Regions from separate parts of the Paenibacillus sp. 276b genome, predicted to be linked through region 3. Evidence: predicted binding sites of a transcription regulator. Region 3 holds the regulator's gene; each other region holds the start of a gene.

Region 1 (4,711 bases), on a different contig from region 3:
ATCTGTTCCGTACGGGTCTGAAAAGCTTCAAAATAGGACAGTTGATGAACCTCGGGGATGTGTCCCAATCCGCGGATTACACTGCATAAATCCAGGACGTAACGCTCCAGACCGCCCCCGAACACCCGGCTGAATTCCCGGTTATATCCATCGGTGAAGCTGTGTGTCAATATGCTGACCACGCCCATTTCACTGCTCCTCCTTCCACGGAATCAGTCGGGGCTCCGGATCAAGAATCGATTCATAGTGCTCCAGGCTGCCCCACTCGCCGTGTGGATCAATTCGTTTATAACGCAAATATTTCCGAACCCGATCCTCCAGACTTCCGGCCCAGCCCAGATGCTGGACTTTCAATTCTGTGCTGATTCCAGGCAATACAGTGCAGGGCAAGGGAAGACGAGGCACATGATGATTTTGCTGCGGATAAAAGTAAGGATAACCTGGCATATAACGGACCAGGGAAGCGGTATGACGTCGGTGAAGCCCCCAAAGGTCATCTTCCCGATAGTGGGTTCGTCCGCCCCACATATCGTAGAAGCGGAAAGCGATCCAGTCCGCGTGGTCCTGGTTAATCAGAGCGCGTATCGCTTTCTTCGCTTCCGTGCTGTATAGCTCATCGGCATCAACCGAGAGCAGCCAATCCGGGGAGGTACCTGCCGCTGCTTGCCATAGAGCGTTGCGTAATCGCCATTCCTCCGCAAATAATGGCTTTTCCAGCACTTCCAGACGAACGACCTTTGGATAGGCTCTGCATATATCGGGTGTTCCATCAGTGCTGGCATCGTCCACAATGACGATCTCATCTACGAATTCACTCAGATCGTCCAGCACTTCCTCCAGATATCGCCCGCGCTCGTTACGTACCTGAAGCATGGCGGTCAGTTTATTGCCCTGACTTTTACGAACCCGACGAACGGAAAACGGCTCTCTGAATAGGCCTGTGTCCTGGCGTTTTACAGCATCCTGCTGATCCCCTTGCCCCTCTGGGTCAGCATGCAGCGATTCCAGCGTTTCCGTTGGAGTATGAGTTGTTTCGGATCGTATATCCTTATGCACCATCGGTCCATTCACATGTTGTCTGCGCTTCTTCGGGTCCAGCATCATGGCACCTCCCCCAGCAATTGCTGGACGGCTTGATCCAACAGCTCCATCTCGACGATTCGTGCAAGAGCATCTTCATCCTCCAGTGCCGTCTCCAGAAATTGTCTCACCGCCCCGTGACGTTCTCCGCGCAGAGCCAGAGCTAGACCCGATAGCTGCCGATAATCCTGTCGGCTGGGGCTATCCTGAATATCCACTGCATGCACCAAATCTAATGCATCTTCCACACGTCCAGTCTCCTGATAGATACGAAATTTCCAATGCCGCGCCGTTTCGCCTCCGAGTTCATCCAAAATGTGCAATGCATTTCCATAGTCATCATTCAGACGCAGCAGTTCTGCCCGGACAAGCTGTTCCTCCCCGGCCTCAAGCCAGCGACAGAGTTGTTCATAATGGTGCCGTTCCTGCTCGTTACCTGCGCTGATTCCATACACCTGCAACGCATTCTCGATTTCCCCGGCCCTTGCATGAATGGCGGAGAGGAATCGATAGTGGGAGCTTACACAATCATTGCGCCCGTTTAATACCGCGTGAGAGAAGGCTTCCTTGAGTGAAGTGGCCGCTCTGGAATCCTCTAGCACATATTCATAGGCTGCCAGCAAAAAGGAAATCGTCTCATGCGCTCCTGCTTTGGAACGAAGCTGACGATAGAAGTCGGCCCGCACACTGCATTGCAGCTGGGTGACCGTATCCTGAACACCCGAGAGCGTCTGTCGCAGCGCATGCAGGAATAGCAGTTCATAGTCCCGGAGAGGGACCTCGAGGTCATCCTTTTGCATGACACCAGCAGGAGAGGTATCCTCTCCATTCAGCCAGATGGCGCGTACGCCCTGGAATACCAGCTTCATATAGCGTGTTTCTGAAGTCGTGCCCACCAGATCGGCGATACCGACCAGTCTTGAAATGCAGCTCTCCCATAAGGGAGACTCCGCTTCTTCACCAACTGGCTCGGGAAGAAGTACAATACAGAGCCCCGGATGGAGCGAGGCTGTGGCGGTCAGCCAGTAGGGATGCGCAACCACAGCAACCGTACGGGGCTCCTGCAGCAATTGTTCTGCTTCGGGAAGCGTGATGACGGTGATATTCGCAGGCATTTCCTCGGAGCGCTCCAGGCTACTGACATAGTAGACAAGCCCTTCCGCAACCATCAGAGCAGCGATGTCTGGATAGGGAAAAGCAGACCATCCTCCCTTCCGGGGGAAAAGGACATAACGAAAGGCAGGCAGGGCCGTACTTAACTCTTCTGCATCTACCCCTTGATGAGGCTCCGGGTCTGGGATCGGAGACAGCTCTTCCATCGATGAATCACCTCACTTGATTTGCATTTTTGTCCGTTCATGGATTGAAGCAGCACCATCTGATAAACATCGGATTGGCGCTGCTTTGAATGATATCAATGAATCCAATAATTCAATATGTAATGCCTTTTTTGCCCGGCGTATTTTATGCCTGAGACTAACATATGGGCGTTCCGTCCTAAACATGAGCATCTTCCGTGAATAGACGAAGCTGGCAAGCTCTAACATTAGGCTTGTTTTTTTCTATTGTGTGACCATCATCACTTTTTTTTGCTGTCATGGCAGGGTTTGTGATAATTGTCACATGTATAAAATAGTCTATCTGGCACAATACGTTCATCAATACGTGTTTGGCTGACAGAAACTGAAGAAGGGGCTTCAATGCCAAATACGAAAACTGCGATATGAACAGAAAGAAGGGGTAACGGTATGGATCCGATCATGTTATCGCGTATCCAATATGCGCTCACAACGATTTTCCATTTCTTTTTTGTACCGCTGTCCATTGGTCTTGTACTGCTGGTAGCAATTATGGAGACGTTGTACGTAGTAAAGGGTAAGGAAGTTTACAAAACGATGGCCAAATTTTGGGGCAAACTGTTCCTGATTAACTTTGCCGTCGGTGTGGTCACAGGTATCTTTCAGGAATTCCAGTTCGGCATGAACTGGTCCGAGTATTCCCGGTTTGTCGGGGATGTGTTCGGTGCGCCACTGGCGATTGAAGCCTTGCTGGCGTTTTTTATGGAGTCTACCTTTATTGGGCTTTGGATTTTCGGATGGGATCGCTTGTCCAAGAAAGTGCATCTGGCCTGCATTTGGCTGGTATTCATCGGTACATTCTTGTCCGCGCTGTGGATTCTGGCAGCCAACTCATTCATGCAGCATCCGGTTGGCTTCGAGATTAACAACGGCCGCGCCGAGATGAATGATTTCTTTGCACTGATTACGAATGGTCAGCTACTAGTGGAGTTCCCACATACGATCTTTGGCGCATTAATGACAGGTGCTTTTGTGGTAACTGGGATTAGTGCTTACAAGTTGATGAAGAAGCAGGATGTGGAGATCTTCCGCAAATCGTTCAACATTGCCATCATAATTGGTCTGGTTTCCTCGCTGGGGGTTGCCTTCTCGGGTCACTTCCAGGCGCAATATCTGGTGGAGACGCAGCCTATGAAAATGGCGGCCAGTGAAGGAACATGGACGACGACGGAAGATCCGGCACCATGGACGGTGGTAGCCTTTGTTGATCCGGACAAACAGGAAAATTCCGGCGAGATCAAAATCCCTGGATTGCTCAGTTATCTGTCCTATAGCAAGTTCTCTGGCAGTGTCAAAGGCATGAAGGAGCTGCAAGCGGAGTATGAGCAAACGTATGGACCAGGGGACTATATTCCACCGGTACGGACGACGTTCTGGAGCTTCCGCATCATGATTGCTGCGGGCGGATTGATGATTTTGCTAGCGATCTACGGTACATTCCTGGCGATGCGCCGCAAATTAGAGGGAGCAGGCAAATGGTTTATGCGCTTGATGGTGTTTGCCATCTCTCTGCCGTTTATCGCCAATACATCGGGATGGATTATGACTGAGGTAGGAAGGCAGCCGTGGACGGTATTCGGTTATATGACGACGGAAGCCGGGGTATCCCCGAACGTAAGCGCAGGTCAGATTTTGTTTTCCACCATCGCATTTACAGTCACTTATGCAATCCTGGGAGCGGTGATGGTCTATCTGTTCGTTCGTGAAATCAAGGCAGGGCCATATGCAGTCGAAAAGCCGGAGGAGCATGATGAATCGGCCGATCCGTTCGGCGTGGATGGGGGTTATTCTGTTGTCACTAAGTGAATTGTGGTTTTTGCTGATTGCCGTCTTGTTTGTTGGTTTTTTCTTTCTGGAAGGTTTTGATTTTGGTGTGGGCATGTCCACTGCAATGATTGGCAAAACGGATCGTGAACGTCGTACTCTAATCAACTCGATCGGTCCGTTTTGGGATGGCAATGAGGTCTGGCTGATTACGGCAGGGGGTGCAATGTTTGCAGCCTTCCCGCATTGGTACGCCACGCTGTTTAGCGGGTTTTATCTGCCACTGGTCGTGGTGCTGCTGGCTTTGATCGGCCGCGGAGTTGCCTTTGAATTCCGCAGCAAGATGAGACATGAACGCTGGCGCAAAACATGGGACATCATTATCGTAGTCTCCAGTGCGCTACTGCCATTCCTGTTCGGGGTTGTTTTCGCTACCTTGATGAAAGGACTGCCTATTGATGCGCAGATGCAGCTCCGTCCCGGCTTCCTGGACATCGTCAATCCGTATA
Region 2 (4,711 bases), on a different contig from region 3:
GACGAATAACAACCGGGATGATCGATGAATCGGTCTTTGGCATGCCTTTGACGGCATTGAAACATCCGAAGCAGGCCAAGCTTATGCTGGAAGCTTATAATGAGCATCTTCGGGCCGACTCTCTTCGCTCAGCGGCTGTTTATTTCATGCAATCGGTTCGTGGCCTGATGATTGGGGTGACGAAGGCAGAGCGGCAAGAGCGGTATGATGCTATTTTGGTTGCGAAGTCAGGCTAAAAAGGTATATGTCCATGTCGATGGACAAAATTTGATTCTACCAATGAACTCGGTCAGAGTTTAATCACAGATTTGGTAATTGATCGCCTCAGGTCTATAATATAGAGACAGGCTGTGTGCCGCATGGTTATTCGGTACAGTACATACAGCAGCCCAACCTACATCTTACTCATGGGAGGAATCAGTCATGTCCGTATATTCGTATCAGGCGGTAACGACCGCAAATCAGGAAGTTTCACTCGATTTGTATCAAGGCAAAGTGTTGGTGATTGCCAATACAGCCAGCAAGTGTGGGCTGACTCCACAATACGGTGAATTGCAGAAGCTCTATGATCGCTATCGTGATCAAGGCTTGGTTGTATTGGGATTCCCTTGTAACCAGTTCGGAGGCCAGGAGCCGGGTACCAGTGAGGAAGCAGAATCATTCTGCCAAATCAACTATGGCGTTAATTTCCCGGTGTTTGCCAAGGTCGATGTAAATGGTGAAGATGCGCATCCATTGTTCAAGTATCTGCGTGAGCAGCAACCTGGTGTTGGCGAAGACAATAACATCCAATGGAATTTCACCAAATTCCTCGTGAATCGTGAGGGTGAAGTTGTAGGGCGTGTTGAACCAAAAGAATCCCCTGAAGCCATGACTGCAGAGATTGAAAAGCTGCTTGGCGTATAAAATAAACGAAGAAGCCTGCCTCCAGATTGGAGGATAGGCTTTTTTTGATACAATTTTTTAGTGCAAATATCCTCTTCATATAAGTGTCTCCTCAGTAGTTATTACGCTTATTTTGAGCATAAACCAGCCATAAGCAGGGAAAACTGAAGTCAATGGAGATTGAGTCGATGACTCGCTTGATCGTAAATAAACCACATCCGAAAAATTTATTTTGATTAACCCCTTGCAATGTGAAAAATATCACATTATAATAAGTGTACAAAGTGAAATAAATCACATAAGCAGTATTCATTTATAAGTGAAATATTTCACAACCACAATGACGTTAAATTCAATTTTTTATTTATATACTCCAAGGGGGAACCTTATCATGAAAATCGCAGTTATCGGATGTACACATGCAGGAACCGCAGCCATCGTTAACACCGCCAAATTGTACCCGGATGCTACCATTACAGTGTATGAGCGCAATGACAACATCTCCTTCTTATCATGTGGCATTGCGCTTTATGTAGGTGGCGTGGTGAAAGATCCAGACGGATTGTTCTATTCTTCGCCAAACCAACTGGCCGAGCTCGGTGTCGTTACCAAAATGCTTCATGAAGTGACGTCAGTAGATGCTGCGGGTCACAAACTTCAGGCTAAAAACTTGAAAACAGGGGAAGAATTCGAAGATACCTTCGACAAGCTGATCGTGACCACGGGTTCATGGCCTGTCGTACCGAAGCTGGAAGGCATCGAGATGGACAACATTTTACTTTGCAAAAACTACAACCATTCCAACACGATTATTGAGAAAGCCAAGCATGCCAAACGTATTACTGTGGTAGGAGCCGGATATATCGGCATTGAGCTGGTGGAGGCTTTCCAAATGAACGGCAAGGAAGTTACACTGATCGATAGTGTGGACCGGATCTTGAACAAATATCTCGACCCCGAGTTCACGGATGCTATTGAAGAAACGTTGACTGGACACGGCATCAAGCTGGCGCTGGGCCAAACTGTTCAGAAGTTTACCGGAGAGAATGGCAAAGTGAACAAGGTCATTACATCCAAAGGAGAGTTCGATACAGACCTCGTTATTCTGTGCATTGGTTTCCGTCCAAATACCGAGCTGCTCAAAGGCCAAGTGGATATGCTGCCGAACGGTGCAATCATCGTGGATAAATATATGCAAACCAGCCAAAAAGACGTCTTCGCTGCTGGAGACAGCTGTGCAATTCATTACAACCCAACTGGCAAGGCAGCGTACATTCCACTGGCAACCAACGCAGTGCGGATGGGTACACTCGTAGCAAGGAATCTTGTTCGTCCTACGACACGTTATATGGGTACACAAGGCACATCAGGTATTAAAATTTATGAGCAAAATATTGCAGGTACAGGCTTGACGGAAGCATCTGCTGCGGATGAGGGTCTGGTCGTTGAAGCTGTAACGCTTGAAGATGCTTACCGTCCAGAGTTCATGCCAACGGCAGAGAAGCTGCTGCTCAAAGTAATCTATGAACAGGCTACACGCCGCATTGTTGGTGCGCAGGTCATGTCACAAGCTGATCTGACACAGTCGATCAATACGATCTCTGTCTGCATCCAGAACAACATGACGGTAGATGAGCTGGCCTTCATCGACTTCTTCTTCCAGCCACATTACAACAAACCATGGAACTTCCTGAACTCGGCGGGTCTTCAGGCGTTGCCACCAGTAGAAGTAAAAACACCAGCGATGGTATAACCATAAATATCTGAGAACTGCCGCAGTCATTCTGCGGTAGTTCTTTTTTGTTTTTTCTGGATATCAAGCAAGACACAACGGAAATATTAAAATGTAGTTTTCAGACTTTGTGATAAAAGTAACAAACCTCTTGAAATCTTCGCGATACAATGAACATATCAACAAAACAGGTTGAATTATGATGTTCATGAACTGTGAAGGAGAGGATCGTTATGGCAGCAAAAACACCTCTTGAGGTTGCACAATATACGGCGCATACGGGGATGAAGAAAGTCCAAAATCCGGTGTCCTCCGTATTGATACTCAGTTTTCTGGCAGGCGCTTTTATTGCGCTCGGATTTCTGCTGGATATTCGGGTCATTGCCTCTGCTCCGGCCGAGTGGGGCAGCTTGGTAAATCTGATTGGCGCAGCAGTGTTCCCGGTAGGTTTAATATTGGTGCTGATTGGCGGCGGGGAACTGCTGACAGGCAATATGATGGCTGTTCCACTCGCGACGATTGCACGTAAACTGTCCGCAGGCAACATGTTGAAGAATCTCACCTTAGTAACGATAGGTAATTTCCTTGGGGCGATCTTTGTGGCCTATGCGTTTGGGCATGTGCTTGGTCTGACGGCAGAGGGAGCTTATTTGACCAAAGTGGTGGATATGGCTGGACACAAGCTGGACGACAGCTTCCTTCAGGCTTTTATATCCGGGATCGGGTGTAACTGGCTGGTAGCTCTCGCGGTTTGGTTGTCTTATGCATCGGATACGATGAGTGGAAAAGTATTGGGCATATGGTTCCCAACGATGGCCTTTGTAGCTATTGGATTCCAGCACGTTGTCGCCAACATGTTCCTGATTCCTGCTGCGATCTTTGAAGGGCATTATTCGTGGGGACAATACGTCATGAATTTCATTCCGGTATGGCTTGGCAACCTGACGGGAGGGGCGCTGTTTGTTGCAGCTGCTTACTGGATGGTGTACCTGCGCAAGCATGAGCCGGAAGTGAAGCCTGAGATGGCCATGGCGGCGGCCCAGCCTGTGGAGTCGGAAGCCAGACCGATGTGGAGCAAGCAGGCGTAGCGGCATTTTGGACAGTAACCGAGTTAGCGGTGTAACCGTGGTGCGAGTGCGAGAACGAGTGGAAAGACGAATGCAAAGTAAACAGGAGGCGATTCTGATCTCGTTCAAGTCATGGCTGTCTGCTGTGATGGGCGGGAAAAGAATCGTTTTTTTTTGCAAAAAAATATCCACGCAAAATAAATTCGCCATGACAAGGTTCGGGGGAACGAAACCTGTTCATGGCGAATTTCGGGAGTGGTCCATGATATGGCATGAGGAGGAAGTGGGGAAACACTAGCCTAATGCCTTATTTTTAATTTACCCCTGAATTTCGAGATTGAATCAAAGGGAAAAAAGATTTTTTGAAAAAAATTTGGATCGGTTGTGGCGGTAAAAAAAGACTGTTTTCTTTTCGCGATTACCAGGAAGAAGATATGATATGAGGATAGCTTTGAAGGGGGAGGGACTTGTATATGATCGATCAGGAGAATGGCGTATTCCCGGCGGTTTGCCCGCTCGATTGTCCGGATACTTGCGGCCTGCTGCTTCATAAGGAGAACGGTAAGATCGTGAAGGTAGCGGGCAATCCGGACCATCCGATTACAAAAGGCGCCATCTGTAACAAAGTCCGAAATATGACGGAGCGGGTGTATCACCCCGAGCGGCTGCAATATCCGATGCGACGCATCGGAGCCAAGGGCGAAGGCCAGTTCGAGCGAATCAGTTGGGACGAAGCCATCGGCGAGATTACGGCGAAATTTAGTTCGCTGGCAGATACCTACGGACCGGAGAGCATCCTGCCCTACAGTTTCTATGGAAACATGGGCATTCTTGGTGTGGACGGCATGGATCGTCGATTTTTCAATGCATTAGGTGCGAGCAAGCTGGAACAGACCATCTGTAATGCAGCGGGAAATACCGGGTGGAAATATACGATGGGTGCGAACCGGGGAACCTTGCCCGAGGATACAGAGCATGCGGATGTCATTCTGGTGTGGGGAGGCAACATCGTCAGCACCAATATGCA
Region 3 (4,711 bases):
CCGGACCAGTCGGGTTTCCGTCTGCCGGTTCTTTAATGTATTCTCTTCAGACGATAGTACGTCTGCTACTTCTAGCTGTTCGGAATCGTATAGACCAGGTCCACTTGTTCCCCGTTGCTGAAGCGGTAAAACCGATAATAGTTGTGAGTATCATCATTATAATACACTTGCCATACATAGATTCCATTCACAACGCCTGGCATGATTCGTTTGATCTCCCCACCGGGAACTTCAGAGCTGAACCGATTTCGAATCTGAGCCTCATTCATGCCGTTCTTTAACAGTTCCCCGTGTACTGCTTTGGTTCCCGTCACAGGTTTGTTATTCTCATCAAACTTGATCCACACCATGACATCCTGGTTATCCTTATTTTTGCCGATCAGGGTCCAGTATATGTTGTCTCCGCCGTCTTTCTGCCCCCAGACATACTTACGCAGCTCTTCGTGGGACGTAATCCCCAGCTGTTCCTGGGCCGCCTGTATGGCCAACGCCTCTTCCTTGCGCTGATCCTGGGTAACATAGACATAATAACGCTGAAGTCCAAACAGAATCAGAACCAGGAGCAGCAGCGAAATCCATATCCACTTCTTTTTTTTCTTCAAAAGCCGAACTTCCTTTCCCTATGACGATGCTGTCCTTGTAATTAACGGGCAAGCAAACTGTCAAATGCCAGCTGAGACTCACGCAGAATGCGCTCTTCATCCATCGTAAGACATTCGCCATGTTTAACCACTTGTTTACCATCCACCCACACATGCTCCACATCTTTGGCCGATGCCGAGTAGACCGTATGGGAAATCAGATCCGTATGCGGATAGAAATGGGCCTGTTCGATGTTCAACGCGATGAAGTCAGCCTTCATGCCAACTTGCAGAGCGCCTGTATTGTTCAGGAATATGGATTTAGCACCATATGAAGTTCCAAGCAGAAGCGCTTCCCCTGCCGGCACTGCAGTAGGGTCACCGGACACACCTTTGTGAATCAACGCAGCCAATCTCATCTCTTCAAACATATCCAGGTTATTGTTACTTGCTGGTCCGTCTGTTCCCAGAGACACAGTCACGCCTGCTTTCAACAGATCAGGCACACGCGCAACACCCGAAGCCAATTTCAGGTTACTGCCTGGATTGTGGGAAACTGCTACATCATGCTTTGCGAGAATCTCGATCTCTTCATCATTCAGATGTACCGCATGTGCAACCAGAGATGGACGGGAGAAAAATCCTAGCTTCTCCAGATGTGCGACTGGACGCAGTCCGTAATCAGCCACGTTCTGTTCCACTTCGCGAAGCGTTTCAGACATATGCGTATGCAAAGGCAGATTCAGATCATGAGCAACCTGTACCAGCTTCTCTATGTAATCCGGAGGGCAAGTGTAAGGGGCGTGCGGAGAGATTACGGTTGTAATTCTTCCGTCTGCTTGTCCATTCCATTGACGGGCAAATGCTGCGGACTCTTCGAGCTTGCGCAGTTGTTCTTCTTCTGAGCAAAGCCCGATTACCCCACGTGCCAGAGCAGCCCGAACGCCGGATTGTTCCACCACTTTCGCAACCTGATCCATATGATCATACATATCTAGGAACGCTGTTGTTCCACCCTTCAACATTTCAAGCACGGAAAGTGATGTGCCCCAATATACGTCTTCAGACGTCATTTTGGCTTCCATTGGCCACATTTTCTCCTGCAACCATACTTGTAACGCCAGATCGTCTCCATGGCCTCTGAGGAGCGACATGGCCGCGTGACCATGCGTATTGATCAGACCCGGCAAGAAGAACAGTCCTTTTCCGTCCACCTTTGTCAGGCTTTCGTCTCCTTCCGGCAATGTCTCACCAATATGCACAATCTTGTCATTCTCAACAACCATAAAACCTTGAACCACGTTCCAATTCGTACCTTCACTCACGGCAAATTTGCCGTTGTGAATTACCCATCTATTTGTCGTCATCTTCCTCGTCGTCCTTTCCATTCTCCAAGTAATAAGCCAGGCTAAGTAGATCCGTCGTAAAATCAGCATGATGAATGCGAATATGCGGCGGGGTCTTCAGGATCGTTGGCGCAAAGTTCAGAATCGCTTCAATTCCTGACTCAATCAGCTGATCTGCAACATTTTGGGCTTCCGTATCCGGAACCGTGATAATACCTATACGAATGTTATCTTTTTTGACCGAATCTGTTAATTCATTCATCGGTTGTACCGTCAAACTGTTGATTTGACTCCCAATTTTCGGACCGTAGGCATCAAATACAGCGACGATCTTCATGTTGTCTTTGAGATAGGCATTGTAATTGGACAAGGCATGTCCCAAATTACCTGCTCCGACAAGAGCTACATTGATCTGCTGGTCTATTTTTAAAATATGGCGGATTTTCTCAATGAGATATGAAACGTCATATCCAATCCCTTTACGACCAAAGTCACCAAAGTAAGCCAAGTCTTTACGAATCTGGGCAGGATTCAAATCCAGCCTCAGTCCAAGTTCTTGTGAAGAAACCGTATTGACTTCCCGCTGATGCAGTTCATTCAAATAACGCAAGTAAACAGGTAATCTACGCACCACGGCTTCCGAAATTTTATCTGATTTCATTCATTGCTCCCCCTTACCAAGGCCACGATAGATAGATGAAAAGATGAGCACCCTGTCTAAAACGATGCAAAATGATTACTGAATTAAACAGGATGCTCCTTGTTATATAATGGATAATTGCTTTAATCGCTTTACTCGCATATCCATGAAACGAATACATGATATTACTCAATTTTACCGCCAATCACTGGCGCCTTGCAATAATGGAAGCTACAGAGCGTATCTGTTATTGTTGCTCTTCGGTTGGTCTCTCGAGCCATTCCGAAATGCGTGGAACCATCTGCTCTGTAAGCATGTGCTCCATTTTGGGACCAGGTAATGAATATAAAAAGTACTTGCCATAATACGCTTCAATAACGCGTGTATCGTATACAATCACAATGCCTCTGTCTTTGCCTGTACGAACCAGTCTGCCAAATCCCTGTTTGAAACGGATGACGGCTTGTGGCACGGATAGCTTCATAAACGGGTTTTTCTTCTGCTGCTGCAAAAGCTCGCTCTTCGCTTCCACTAATGGATGATTCGGTGGCTGGAACGGCAGTCTGACAATTGCAAGGCAGGTCAGAGCCTCTCCCGGAATGTCCACGCCTTCCCAAAAGCTGCTTGTGCCAAGTAGCACCGTTGCTTTAGCATCTTGGAACCGACGTGTAAGCTTGGAACGGCTGCCGCTGTCCACCCCTTGCCCAAGCAAAGAGATATCGTTGCCTGACAAGGCCTCCTTAAGCGGGTCATAGACCTGTCGCAGCATGCGGTAGGAGGTAAACAACACCATCATGCGTCCACGAGTCGCAATAGCCGTTTCCGCGAGCGAGTGCACGAGCATATCCACAAAGTGTGCATCGCCTACACTGCCCTTCACGCTTGGGAAATCACGCGGAATGACAAGCAGCGCTTGTTCTCGATAATTGAACGGTGAAGGTAGCATCGACGTTAACAGACGGTTATTGTCGGCAGCTTCCTGCAAACCCAGCTGTTCGATCATGAATTGAAATGACTTGTCAACGGAGAGCGTAGCCGATGTAAGCACAACGCTTTTCTTTTTATCAAAGAACATATCCTTCAATTGTGCACTGACATCGACAGGAACAGCATAGAGTTGCAGTGATTTACTGCGGAACTGGCCGCTGGCCTCCATCCAGTACACGGTATTGGCATCATCCATCCGCATGAAGAAACGCAGATTATCCTTAATCGTTGCCAAATCCTTGAGCAGACCTGAGATATCCGTAATCAGACTATCGGACTGATAATCGTCCTGATCTTCTTTCACTTCAAGCAGCAGCTTGTCGCCTTTACGAATCAAATCGCCTAGGGTGACATAAATTTGGTTTTCAGCGTCCTGCAATTCCTGCCATTTGGCTGGTTTTTGTGAAGACTTCAGTCTAAGTGAGAATTGTCCTGTCTCGCCTGGAGAAGCATCGCTGCGTTCAGGCAGCAGTCCGAACAAGGCATCGCTTAGTCGATCCCACATCTCTTTAACTTCGACAGCAAGCGGGAACATCTGATCAATCATGGAGCCCCACTGTACCGAATTTTCATGACCCGACAATTGAGAACGCAGCATCGGCAGTTGGCCATTTCGGCTATCTTTAAACAGTCGGGTCAGTGTATGAACCAACGTGAAATATTTCATATGAAGACCAAGGTGCTTACCTGCTACGTCCTCCAGATGATGTGCTTCATCGATGACGAGACTTTCGTAGGCTGGCAGCAGCTGATGTGCTGCTTTGACATCCGTAAACAATTTCGAATGATTCGTAATGACGATATCGGAAAGCCCGGCTTCATGTTTGGCCCGGTGATAGAAACATTTGCGGAACCAAGGACAGGAACGTCCAAGACAGGACTCAGACTCACTCTGTACCGTCTCCCAGAAGTCTCCTCCGCGCCCGCTTAGATTAAGCTCCTCGTCGTCTCCAGTCTCCGTCTGAGTAAGCCAGACAATCATCTGAGCCGCTGTAAAATAATCCTCTTTCGGTGTAGCAAATTCACGTTTATTGATTTTATGCTCAAACTTACGCAGACACAGATAGTGCCCACGTCCTTTGAACACCGCTGCCTTGAACGGGAACGGAACCACTTGGGTCAGCATAGGAATATCCCGCTCTCTCAATTGCTCCTGC
Region 4 (4,711 bases), on a different contig from region 3:
CACGGTAGTGGGCTCCCCGACTTTCCTCGCGGTGTAATGCTCCAGTGGTAACCAACCAGGCACAGGTCAAAAGGTTGGCATATTCCATCTCTTCTTTGTGAGTAAACTTCTGATCAAAAAATTGCAGTTCTTGTTGCAGTTTCTCTATTGCTGCTTGCAGGTTAGCGCCATTCCGGCGCAGCCCCACTTGACGCACCATCATTTTTTGCAGACGCAAGCGTCTTTCGGACACCGGCTTCTGCTCTTCCTTTATGATCCTGCGAATAGTTGTTAATGTGGGAATATTTGTCTGGAGTGAAGCAAGCGGAGGAAGGGATTGAATACGATCCACGATTCTCCGGCCAAATACGATTGCTTCAGACAGAGAGTTGCTCGCCAGGCGATTGGCTCCATGTACTCCAGTAGAAGATACCTCACCGCAGGCAAATAACCGGCCAATGCTGCTCTCCCCACTGAGATCCGTCTTCACTCCGCCCATCATGTAATGTGCAGCAGGAGCAACCGGAATCCAGTCTGTGGTCATATCCAGTCCGTATCGCATACAGGTCTCATAAATAGTAGGAAACCGATGCTTAATCATCTCCGCCGGTTCATGAGTGATATCCAAATATACAAAGGTGCTGTTTGTCGATTCCATCTCACTGACAATTGCCCGCGCGACGATATCACGTGGTGCCAGTTCAAGCTGTGCATGATACCGTTCCATGAAGCGCTCGCCTTTCACATTGCGCAAATAGGCTCCTTCGCCACGTACCGCCTCGGACACCAGGAAACGTGGTGCTCCCGGATAACAAAGGGAGGTCGGGTGAAATTGAATAAACTCCATGTCCCGGACAACTGCCCCGGCACGATAGGCCATCGCCACACCATCTGCTGTAGCCACTTCCGGATTAGTCGTATATCGATACAATTGTCCAGCTCCGCCAGAGCATAGTACGGTTGCCTCTGCCTTCACAAATACTTGTGAGCCGTCAGCCTTCTGAACCAGCGCACCTACACATTCTCCCTGCTCTGTAATCAGGTCAATGACAAAATGCTCATCCCACACTTCAATCCCCGGATGTTCATTCGCCTGTGCAGCCAGTGCACGCACAATCTCATATCCCGTTGCATCCCCATTGGCATGCAAAATACGGCGGTGGCTGTGCGCACCTTCCTGCGTCAACGCCAACTCGCCGTTCTCCAGATCAAACAAAGTACCCAGTCGAATCAGTTCTTTCACTCCGTCCGGGCCCTCGTTCACCAATGCTTCGACTGCTTCGGAGCGGCATAATCCCGCTCCTGCAACAAGTGTATCCTGCAAATGGTAGGCAGGTGAATCATCCTCAGCAATAACCGCAGCGATTCCTCCCTGCGCATACCGGGTGTTACTATCCAGTAACGACTTCTTCGTGATCATCAACACACTGCGTTGTTCACTCGCCTTGATCGCAGTAAACAAACCAGCAATGCCCGAACCAATAACCAGCACATCCGTCTCCACCATCGGCAGCGCGGACAGATCAAAATCCACTAAATATTGCGGTATCATGTTATTTCACCTGTCTTGGAGCAAGAGTAGCGCATGCTACTTCACCAGTAACATGCGCTCTAGTGATTCTCTGGCTTTGTCGGCAACCGCTGGCGGTACGTAAATTTGCGGCTTCATCGTTTCCAGACATTTAACCAGCTTTTTCAAGTTGTTGACCTTCATGTTCGGGCATACGAGGAACTTGGTAGCAAAGTGGAATTGTTTATCCGGGCTATCGAGACGCAGTTGGTATCCTGTACCATCCTCGGTACCTACGATAAATTCTTTAGCGGACGAATTCTTACAATATTCCAGAATGGCGGTTGTGCTACCTACGAAGTCACCCATCTCTACAACCTCAGGACGACATTCCGGGTGAACAACGAACTCGGCATTTGGATGCTTCGCTCTCATCTCAACCACGTCTTTGACCGTCAGCATATCATGGGTATTGCAGTAACCTTCCCAGATAATCATTTTCTTGTCTGTATGTTGTTGCACATAATGTCCCAGATTTTTATCCGGTACCCAGATGATTTCATCGGAATCAACAGATTGAATGACTCTGACAGCATTGGCCGATGTACAACAGATGTCGGTCTCTGCCTTGATCTCAGCTGAAGAATTGATGTACGTTACAACTTTGGCATTCGGGTGCTGTGCTTTCAATTTACGTAAGCCTTCAACGTTCACCATGTCTGCCATTGGGCAGCCTGCACGCTCGTCGGGGATGATAACCGTTTTGTTAGGGGCAAGAATTTTAGCGCTTTCACCCATAAAATGAACCCCGCAGAAAACGATAACATCCGCATCGGTTTGTGCCGCCTTCTGGGCCAGCAAAAACGAATCTCCCCGGAAATCAGCGACCTCCTGTACCTCGTCACGTTGATAATAATGGGCAAGAATAATGGCATTACGTTCCTTCTTCAACTCCATCAGCCGCTCGCGCAGCTCCCGGTTCATCTCAGCCTTGCGCTCTAAAGCCAGAGCTTCCACCTGTGATCCTCTCCTTATCGGGACAGCCTTATACGCTGTTTCATATGGCAAATCCAAGTCGTTATTTTCGCTTGAGAAACGAATCACAAGCGGTTTAACACCTAATGTACACAACGTTCACGACTCTGTCAATAAATGAAAACGCCCCAGAACAAGGGCATAACCGCCCATTTCCTACGTGGTTCGCCCTATAGCTCCCCGTTATCATTATCTATACAATTTAAAGGAATATATAAAAAAAGAGAGCCCGAAGGCTCTCTTTGTTCATCTGCCACTATAAACAGATGGTTGTTATAAATTAAGACGTTGGCTTCGTTCCACCATCATCCGGGTCATTGCTGTTTCCTTTGTCCAGATTCGGAGCTTCGTTAGGAATATCTCCGGCTGGTGGCTCAGGCGTTTCATCTTTGCCTTGGATACGGACGCGTACATCACCGATGTTGTCGATGATCGCCTCTCCGCTTTCGCTAGGCGTGCCTTCTCCATCATTGCTGTTCTCACTTTTTGGAGTCAGGGAACCTGTCTCAATCAATTCCTTGATCTGATCCATTTCCAATGTCTCCACTTCGAGCAATGTTTGTGCGATCAGATGCATCTCTTTCGAATGTTTTACGAGCAAGTCCTTACATTTCTCGTAACAATCGTTAATGAAGCGTTGCATTTCCTGATCAATCTCATATGCGATGGAATCCGAGTAATTCTGTTCATGACCAATATCACGGCCCAGGAATACCTGTCCCTGTGAACTTCCGAATTGCATAGGACCCAATTTCTCACTCATACCGTACTCCATAACCATACTTCGAACAATACCTGTCGCTTGCTGGAAGTCACTGTATGCGCCAGTACCAATTTCACCAATGAACAATTCTTCTGCAACACGGCCCCCAAGGAGTCCCGTTATTTTGTCCAACAGCTCCTGCTTGGTTACAAGCATACGATCTTCTTTTGGCAACATGATTACATATCCACCCGCGCGTCCACGCGGAATAATGGTAACTTTATGTACCATATCGGCATGTTCCAGGAAGTAACCTACAATGGTGTGACCTGCTTCGTGGTAAGCAATGATACGTTTCTCACGATCACTGATGACACGGCTTTTCTTCTCCGTACCTACGATAACACGGTCAATCGCCTCGTCTACCTCACGCATGGAAATATCTCTGCGATTACGACGTGCCGCAAGCAATGCCGCTTCATTCAAGAGATTTTCCAAATCTGCACCGGAGAATCCGGTAGTACGCTTCGCAATAATGTCCAGCTTCACATCTTTGGTGAGTGGTTTGTTGCGTGAGTGTACTTTCAGAACCGCTTCACGACCTCTCACGTCAGGGCGATCAACCGTGATTTGACGGTCAAAACGTCCTGGACGCAGCAAGGCAGGGTCCAGAATATCAGCACGGTTCGTTGCAGCAACGATGATAATACCTTCATTGGCTCCGAATCCGTCCATTTCAACAAGCAACTGGTTGAGTGTTTGTTCACGTTCGTCGTGACCACCACCAAGACCAGCACCACGCTGACGTCCTACAGCATCGATCTCATCGATAAAGATGATACATGGGGCGTTTTTCTTCGCATTTTCAAACAAGTCACGTACACGAGATGCACCGACACCGACAAACATTTCAACGAAGTCAGAACCGGAAATACTGAAGAATGGTACACCCGCTTCACCGGCAACAGCACGAGCGAGCAAGGTTTTACCTGTACCCGGAGGACCTACAAGCAATACGCCTTTAGGAATCCGCGCACCTACTGCTGCGAATTTACGAGGGTCCTTGAGGAAGTCCACGACTTCAACCAGTTCCTGTTTCTCTTCGTCAGCACCCGCAACATCTTCAAACGTAACCCGTTTCTTCTCTTCGTTATAGAGACGAGCACGGCTTTTACCAAAGTTCATTACTTTACCGCCGCCGCCTTGAGCCTGATTAAACAGGAAGAAGAACAGCAGGAACATAATGATCAAAGGAATAAAGGAAGTCAGCAACGTCAACCAGATGCTGTCACCTTTCATAGGTTCCTGATGATATTCAAAATTGTTCGTTTCGCTTGCAGCTACAAGCTCACTAATCGCCTCATCCGTAGGAGGAATATACGTTGAGAAATTTTCTGATTTGGCCCCGTCAGGTATCTTTCTGTATTGACCGGTCACGAGGTACGTCTGACCGTTGAATTGAACCGTCAATTCAGAGACGTTGT

What was found. Region 3 encodes Rex, which represses fermentation and respiration genes when NADH is low (regulators of the CRP and FNR family bind a similar motif). Its sites were predicted from a motif close to TTGTGAAATATTTCACAA; they were not measured.
Region 1: the regulator Rex is predicted to act here: its motif matches at 2,688-2,705, upstream of BLV50_RS17515 (cytochrome ubiquinol oxidase subunit I).
Region 2: the regulator Rex is predicted to act here: its motif matches at 2,746-2,763, upstream of BLV50_RS16815 (formate/nitrite transporter family protein).
Region 4: the regulator Rex is predicted to act here: its motif matches at 2,578-2,595, upstream of nadA (quinolinate synthase NadA).

The regions. Positions count from the first base shown of each region.
Region 1 is NZ_FNRR01000003.1:337,879-342,589, reverse strand. Features, by position in the region: gene BLV50_RS17530 (glycosyltransferase family 4 protein) at 1-188, opposite strand, end outside; gene BLV50_RS17525 (glycosyltransferase) at 190-1,101, opposite strand; gene BLV50_RS17520 (hypothetical protein) at 1,101-2,399, opposite strand; gene BLV50_RS17515 (cytochrome ubiquinol oxidase subunit I) at 2,829-4,244, shown strand; gene cydB (cytochrome d ubiquinol oxidase subunit II) at 4,228-4,711, shown strand, end outside.
Region 2 is NZ_FNRR01000003.1:163,835-168,545, reverse strand. Features, by position in the region: gene BLV50_RS16830 (hypothetical protein) at 1-236, shown strand, start outside; gene BLV50_RS16825 (glutathione peroxidase) at 424-906, shown strand; gene BLV50_RS16820 (FAD-dependent oxidoreductase) at 1,277-2,638, shown strand; gene BLV50_RS16815 (formate/nitrite transporter family protein) at 2,851-3,705, shown strand; gene BLV50_RS16810 (hypothetical protein) at 3,713-3,982, shown strand; gene BLV50_RS16805 (molybdopterin-containing oxidoreductase family protein) at 4,158-4,711, shown strand, end outside.
Region 3 is NZ_FNRR01000001.1:2,457,283-2,461,993, forward strand. Features, by position in the region: gene BLV50_RS10475 (cell wall elongation regulator TseB-like domain-containing protein) at 72-602, opposite strand; gene BLV50_RS10480 (amidohydrolase) at 644-1,948, opposite strand; gene BLV50_RS10485 (redox-sensing transcriptional repressor Rex) at 1,935-2,588, opposite strand; gene dinG (ATP-dependent DNA helicase DinG) at 2,815-4,711, opposite strand, start outside.
Region 4 is NZ_FNRR01000013.1:47,069-51,779, reverse strand. Features, by position in the region: gene nadB (L-aspartate oxidase) at 1-1,531, opposite strand, end outside; gene nadA (quinolinate synthase NadA) at 1,568-2,506, opposite strand; gene ftsH (ATP-dependent zinc metalloprotease FtsH) at 2,805-4,711, opposite strand, start outside.